2 regions of the Stenotrophomonas sp. YJH_SMC_21 genome follow, and region 2 is predicted to be linked to the other one. Evidence: riboswitches for the same ligand, from Rfam matches in the RefSeq annotation. Region 2 holds a riboswitch; the other holds the start of a gene.
The links. A riboswitch is a leader RNA that binds a small molecule or an ion and turns the genes downstream of it on or off. The one in region 2 is predicted to bind glycine.
Positions count from the first base shown of each region.

Region 1: linked by a shared signal. The riboswitch ahead of AC5P67_RS01800 (trimeric intracellular cation channel family protein) and the one ahead of gcvP (aminomethyl-transferring glycine dehydrogenase) in region 2 are both predicted to bind glycine.

Region 1 covers NZ_JCAFSU010000001.1:399,303-402,706, reverse strand. Annotated here, with positions in the region: gene AC5P67_RS01805 (3-deoxy-7-phosphoheptulonate synthase) at 1-659, shown strand, start outside; gene AC5P67_RS01800 (trimeric intracellular cation channel family protein) at 828-1,445, opposite strand; glycine riboswitch at 1,528-1,633, opposite strand; glycine riboswitch at 1,647-1,736, opposite strand; gene AC5P67_RS01795 (GIY-YIG nuclease family protein) at 1,777-2,052, shown strand; gene AC5P67_RS01790 (hypothetical protein) at 2,074-2,616, shown strand; gene AC5P67_RS01785 (nuclear transport factor 2 family protein) at 2,685-3,116, shown strand; gene AC5P67_RS01780 (hypothetical protein) at 3,122-3,404, shown strand, end outside.
Region 2 covers NZ_JCAFSU010000020.1:13,278-16,681, reverse strand. Annotated here, with positions in the region: gene gcvP (aminomethyl-transferring glycine dehydrogenase) at 1-2,225, opposite strand, end outside; glycine riboswitch at 2,288-2,390, opposite strand; gene AC5P67_RS18560 (multidrug effflux MFS transporter) at 2,690-3,404, shown strand, end outside.

The DNA.
Region 1 (3,404 bases), on a different contig from region 2:
CGGCCGGCGTCGAGTTCCTCGACGTGATCTCGCCGCAATACATCGCAGATCTGGTGGCCTGGGGCGCCATTGGTGCGCGCACCACCGAAAGCCAGGTGCACCGCGAACTGGCCTCGGGGCTGTCGTGCCCGGTCGGCTTCAAGAACGGCACCGATGGCAACGTGAAGATCGCCGCTGACGCGGTGGGTGCGGCGTCCAATCCGCATCACTTCCTGTCGGTCACCAAGCAGGGTGGCACCGCCATCGTGTCGACCACCGGCAACCCGGACTGCCATGTGATCCTGCGCGGCGGCAAGCAGCCGAACTACGATGCAGGCAGTGTCGCCGAGGCCTGCCAGGCGCTGGCCAAGGCCAAGCTGCCGACGCGCCTGATGATCGACGCCAGCCATGCCAACAGCCTGAAGAACCCGGACAACCAGCCGAAGGTGATCGAGGACATCGCCGTTCAGTTGGAAGACGGTGAACAGCGCATCGTCGGTGTGATGATCGAGAGCCATCTGGTCGGTGGTCGCCAGGAACTGGTGGAAGGCCAACCGCTGGTCTACGGGCAGAGCATCACCGATGGCTGCATCGACTGGGACACCACCGTGACGGTGCTGGAGCGACTGGCCGCGGCCGTGCGCGCCCGTCGCGAAGTGAAGGTGTCCGAAGCCGCTTGAGTGCGGCACGTGTGTGGATGGCGGCCAGCGCCTGCGGGGGTGCGGCCGCGATCAGGGCCGGTCGGAGTTGGAGACCGGCCCATCTGCACCGGCGATGCGCCTGGCGCTGCGCATGAGCGACAGCGCCAGGTACATCGCCGGGGTGGTGCGGATTCCGCCGCGCGAACCTCAATGCACTTCGTCGTGGTACACGAACTTCGGCATTTCCCAGCGGTAGTGGATCGCCAGCAGGCGCAGCGCGAAGCCGCCGCCGAGGCAGCACAGGATCGCGGTGGCGTCGGCCACGCCCCAGTGCAGCAGCAACAGGTAGGCCGCGCCGGTCAGCAGCGCGATGATCGCGTACAGCTCCTTCTGGAAGATCAGCGGCACCTCGTTGCAGAGGATGTCGCGCAGCACGCCGCCGAACGCGCCGGTCAGCATGCCGGCGATCAGCACGATCGGCATCGCATGGCCGGCTTCGCGCGCGATCGAGCAGCCGATCAGGGTGAAGGCGATCAGGCCCAGGCCATCGAGCACCAGGAAGGTGCGGCGGAAGTGGTGCATCCAGCGCGCCACCCAGGTGGCGATCAGCGCCGCGCACACGGTGAAGCCCAGGTACTCGGGATGCTTCACCCAGCCCAGCGGGTAGTGACCGAGCAGGATGTCGCGCAGTGAACCACCACCGAGGGCGGTGACGCAGGCGATCATGACCACGCCGAACAGGTCCATGCGGCGGCGGCCGGCGGACAGCGCGCCGGTCATGGCTTCGGCGGAAATGGCGATCAGGTAGATGATGGACAGCAGCATTGGGCAGGCTCCGGGCGCGGTGGGGCCGGCCATGCGCGACTACCGCCACTGCCTGCGCAATGACGGGATGACGATGACCGGTGCCGCTCCCGCTGTCCTTTTGCCTGAGAGTTCAGCGGCATGGGCCGCGTGCCCCTTCGGCGGATCGTCCCGGGCATGCCCGGTGACCTCTCTCCAGCTCGGCGAGTCGAATGCATGGTTGGTGGGATTCCAGCCCACCGGCCTGAGCGATCATGGGAGCCTGCGCCTTCGGCGGGCGCCAGCGCGGCGCCTCTCTCCTGCATTCGGGCGCCAGTATATCCGCTGCAGTGCAGCACGGCATAATCCGGGCATGGCCCCGTCCCTCCGCCCGTGGTTCCTGTACCTGCTCGAATGTCGCGATGGCAGCTATTACGCCGGCATCAGCACCGACGTGGACGCGCGTTTCGCCACCCATCAGGCTGGCAAGGGCGCGCGCTACACCCGGGCCCGGCCGCCGCTGCGGGTGCTGGCCGTGCGCGAGTACCCGGACCGGGCCGCCGCCTCGCGGGCCGAATGGCAGCTCAAGCAGCAGCCGCGCGAACGCAAGCTGGCCTGGCTGCAGGCGCCGGATCCTGCGCTTCTGTAAAGCCGAGCCCACGCTCGGCTGTTGTTGCTGCTGCCTGATGGTGAAGCCGAGCATGGACCCGGCTCTACAGTAGATCCACGCCATGCGTGGATGGGCGCTTCCAGTCATGCCATGATCGCCACACCCATCGACACATGGATCCGTCCGATGAAGAACTGCGGGATACTGCTGTTGACTGCCTGCGCGGCCCTTCTGGCCTGCACCCAAGCACCGTCGCCACCGCCACTGCAGCATGGGCAGATCGGCACCGCTGCTGAGCTGGCTGCGTATGGCCCGAGGACACCCGAACTGATCCACCTGCGTCGTGACCGGGTCCCTCCCGATCTGGTCGATCTGATCCCGTTCGCGGAAAAGTGGGGGATCGGCGATGACGTGCTTCGCAATGAAATGCGGGAGCGCGCCACTGACGCGGAAAAGCAGGCATTGATGGATGCGCTGGCGGGGCGCCATGCGCGCATCACCGCCTGGTTGGACAGCTTCCCGCAGGGGCAGCCCATGTCTGAAGAAGCCGCTGCGTTCATGTACATGCAGCTGGGCACCGACGAAATGGGCCTGATGCCGTAGATCCACGCCATGCGTGGATGCGGCTTGCATATGCCATGATCGCCCAGCCCTCAGCGCTGGAGACCCGGATGTCCACCGTCGCCCTGTTGTTCGCTCTCTCCGCGTCAACCAGTCCCGCTGCCGACCCGGCCACCCTCGCGGCCATCGAAGCCACCTGCCATGACTACGTCGACGGCCAGCTGGAGGCCGACCCGCAGCGCGTCGCCCGCTCCCTGCACCCGGACCTGGCCAAGCGCGCGGTCCTCGGCGATACGCCCGACGAGCGGCTGGGCCTGCGCCGCATGTCGAAGGAAGAACTGGTCGCGCTGACGAAGCAGGGCGCGCTGAAAACCCCGAAGGATCAATGGGACCGCCGCTGCACGGTGCTGGACGTGACCGGCAATGCCGCCTCGGTGCGATTGGAAACGCCGTGGTTCGTCGATTACTTCCACATGGGGCGCTTTGACCAGCGCTGGGTCATCGTCAACGCGTTGTGGTACCCGAAACCGAAGGCGAAGTGAGCACGATGCGTGCCGCCGGTAAGGCATGGGTCTCCGTCGTCGTACTGGCCGCCGGCATCGCACTGCTGCCTGGCCTGCTGTACCTGCTCGGGCTTGCCCTGGTGGGCGGTTGGCCGAAGCCAGCAGACCGTGCGCCCAGTGGTGTGGCTGCGTGCAGCAGTGAACCACGAACAGGATTTCAGCCGATGAATCCCTGGAGTTTCGCTGCGCAGTTCTTCGACGACGACGCGATGAAGAAGAAGGTGCCAGAGGTGGAACGGGAGGCGTTCTGGATTGCCCGCCGCCATC
Region 2 (3,404 bases):
CTGACCATGCCGACCGGGCCGTTGTCACCCAGCTTGCCCGGCAGGAACGGGGCCAGGTGCTCCTTGACCGCGCACGGGCCGACGCCCGGGCCGCCGCCGCCGTGCGGGATGCAGAAGGTCTTGTGCAGGTTCAGGTGCGAAACGTCCGAACCCCATTTGCCGGGCTTGGCCACGCCGACCAGGGCGTTCATGTTGGCGCCGTCGGTGTACACCTGGCCGCCGTGCTGGTGGATGATCTCGCAGATCTCGACCACCTCTTCCTCGAACACGCCGTGCGTGGACGGGTAGGTCATCATGATCGCGGCCAGGCGGTCGCTGTACTTCTCGGCGTTGAGGCGGATGTCTTCCACATCGACGTTGCCGTTGGCATCGGTCTTGGTGACCACCACCTTCATGCCGCACATCTGCGCCGAGGCCGGGTTGGTGCCGTGCGCCGAATCCGGGATCAGGCAGATGTCGCGGTGGCCTTCGCCGCGCGAGCGGTGGTAGGCGCGGATCGCCAGCAGGCCGGCGTACTCGCCCTGTGCGCCGGAGTTCGGCTGCAGGCTGACCGCGTCGTAGCCGGTGCATTCGACCAGCATCGCTTCCAGCGTGTCGATCAGTTCCTTGTAGCCCAGCGCCTGGTCGGCCGGCACCAGCGGGTGGATCTGCGAGAACTCCGGCCAGGTCACCGGGATCATCTCGGCGGTGGCGTTGAGCTTCATGGTGCACGAACCCAGCGGGATCATCGTGCGGTCCATCGCCAGGTCCTTGTCGGCCAGCGAACGCAGGTAACGCAGCAGTTCGTGCTCGCTGTGGTGGGTGTTGAACACCGGGTGGGTCAGGAACGCGGACTGGCGCAGCAGGCCGGCCGGCAGCGCGTCGGCGGTGCTGGCATCCAGCGCGTCGACGTCCAGCGAGGCACCGAACACCGCAGCCACGGCGACGATGTCGGCGCGGGTGGTGGTCTCGTCCAGACTGATGCCGACCGAGTCGCTGTCGATCGCGCGCAGGTTGTAACCGGCGGCGCGTGCCTTGGCATGGATTTCATCGGCATGCACGCCGGTGACGTGCAGGGTGTCGAAGAAGTCGCCACCGACCTGCACGCCGGCATTGCGCAGCGCTGCGGCCAGGATCGAGGCCAGTCGATGGGTGCGGCGGGCAATGCGGGTCAGGCCTTCCGGGCCGTGGTAAACGGCGTACATCGAGGCCATCACCGCCAGCAGCACCTGCGCGGTACAGATGTTGGAGGTGGCCTTCTCGCGGCGGATGTGCTGTTCGCGGGTCTGCAGGGTCAGGCGGTAGGCCGGGTTGCCCTGGGCATCGATCGAAACGCCGATCAGGCGGCCTGGCATCGAGCGCTTGTAGGCGTCACGGCAGGCCATGAAGGCGGCGTGCGGGCCACCGAAGCCGAACGGCACGCCGAAACGCTGGCTGTTGCCGACCACGATGTCCGCGCCCCATTCGCCCGGGGCAGCCAGCAGGGTCAGGGCCAGCAGGTCGGTGGCCACGGCCACCAGGCCGCCGCGTGCGTGCACGGCATCGACCAGCGCCTTGTAGTCGCCGACCTGGCCGAAGGTGTCCGGATACTGCAGCAGCAGGCCGAAGGCTTCTGCTTCCAGCGCTTCGGCCGGGGTGCCGACGCGCAGCACGATGCCCATGGGCTCGGCGCGGGTACGCAGCAGTTCCAGGGTCTGCGGGTGCACGGCGTCGTGCACGAAGAAGGTGTCCGACTTCGACTTGGCCGAACGCTTGGCCAGGGTCATCGCTTCGGCGGCGGCGGTGGCTTCGTCCAGCAGCGAGGCGTTGGCGATTTCCATGCCGGTCAGGTCGGCGCACAGGGTCTGGAAGTTGATCAGCGCTTCCATGCGGCCCTGCGAGATTTCCGCCTGGTACGGGGTGTAGGCGGTGTACCACGCCGGGTTTTCCAGGATGTTGCGCAGGATCACGTTCGGCGTGTGGGTACCGTAGTAACCCTGGCCGATGAAGCTGCGCAGCACGGTGTTCTTGTCGGCGATCGCACGGATCTTCGCCAGTGCCTGCACTTCGGTCATCGACTCCGGCAGTGCCAGCGGTGCCGGCGACTTGATCTTGGCCGGCACGATGGCGTCGGTCATCGCATCCAGCGACGCGTGGCCGACGACGTCGAGCATCTGCGCGATCTCGGCGTCGTTGGGGCCGATGTGGCGCTCGACGAACGCGTTGTGGTGCTCGAGCTCACGCAGGGAAGGGGTGTTCTGGGACATGGCGAAGGATCCGTCAGGAAAGGGCACACGCACGGGCACAAGCCGCCGGTCGGCGGTCTGCGGGGCGCCCCTCTGTCCTTTTGCCTGAGAGTTTAAAAGCGCGGCGGACCGCAGCTTCGTGCCCCTTCGGCGCCGGATCGAACCGGTCTCTCCAGAGTTGTGTTACGGGTGGTATCGGGCCTGAGCGATTACGGGCGTTGCGCCTTCGGCAGCGGTATTCCGCTTCTCCCACCGTGTTGCCCGCCGATTATAGCCCGTTGCGGGCGCGGCGGCCGCCTTCGGTCCTGGAGGCCGCGCCTGAATGGCCGATGGCCCGTCCGTGCGTTTTGTGCACTGCTGCATGGCATCAGGCGCAATCCCCACCTATGATGGGCGGATACCCGAATTCATCTGGCGCCGTCCCTGCTGCAGGGGACCGGCGCCCGCCGTGCGTGCCGCGCATGGCCCTGCCGGACGCCTTTCCCATGACCGCCGCTGTTGCTCCCTCCACCCGCCGCATGGCCCTGCTGCTCGCCGGCCTGGCCATGTTCGGTCCGTTCTCGATCGACACCATCTTCCCGGCGTTCCCGCAGCTGGCCCAGCGCCTGGCTGTGGACGAGGTGGCGGTGCAGCAGACCATCAGCGTGTACCTGCTGTTCTACGGCCTGATGAGCCTTGCGCACGGCCCGCTGTCCGACGCCTGGGGCCGCAAGCGGGTGATTCTCGGTGGCCTGGTGGTGTTCGTCGGCGCTTCGGTCGGCTGCGCGCTGTCCACCGACCTGACCACGCTGCTGGCGTTCCGCGCGCTGCAGGGCCTGTCAGCGGGCGTCGGCATGATCGTCGGCCGCGCGGTGATCCGCGACCTGTACCACGGACACGACGCGCAGCGCCTGATGAGCCAGGTATCGATGCTGTTCGGCATCGCTCCGGCCATCGCACCGATCATCGGCGGCTGGATCCTGCTCAGTGGCGCCGGCTGGCCACTGATTTTCTGGTTCCTGGTGATGTTTGCGCTGCTCCTGCTGGCGGCCACCGCACGCTACCTGCCGGAAACCCATCCGGTGGAGGCACGGGTGCCGTTGTCACCGCGCGTGCTGCTGCGTGATTACGTGCGCATCGGTTTCAACCCGCGGTTCCTGCGCCTGGCGCTGGCCGGCAGCATCGGTTTCGGCGGCATTTTCCTGTACATCTCCTCGGCGC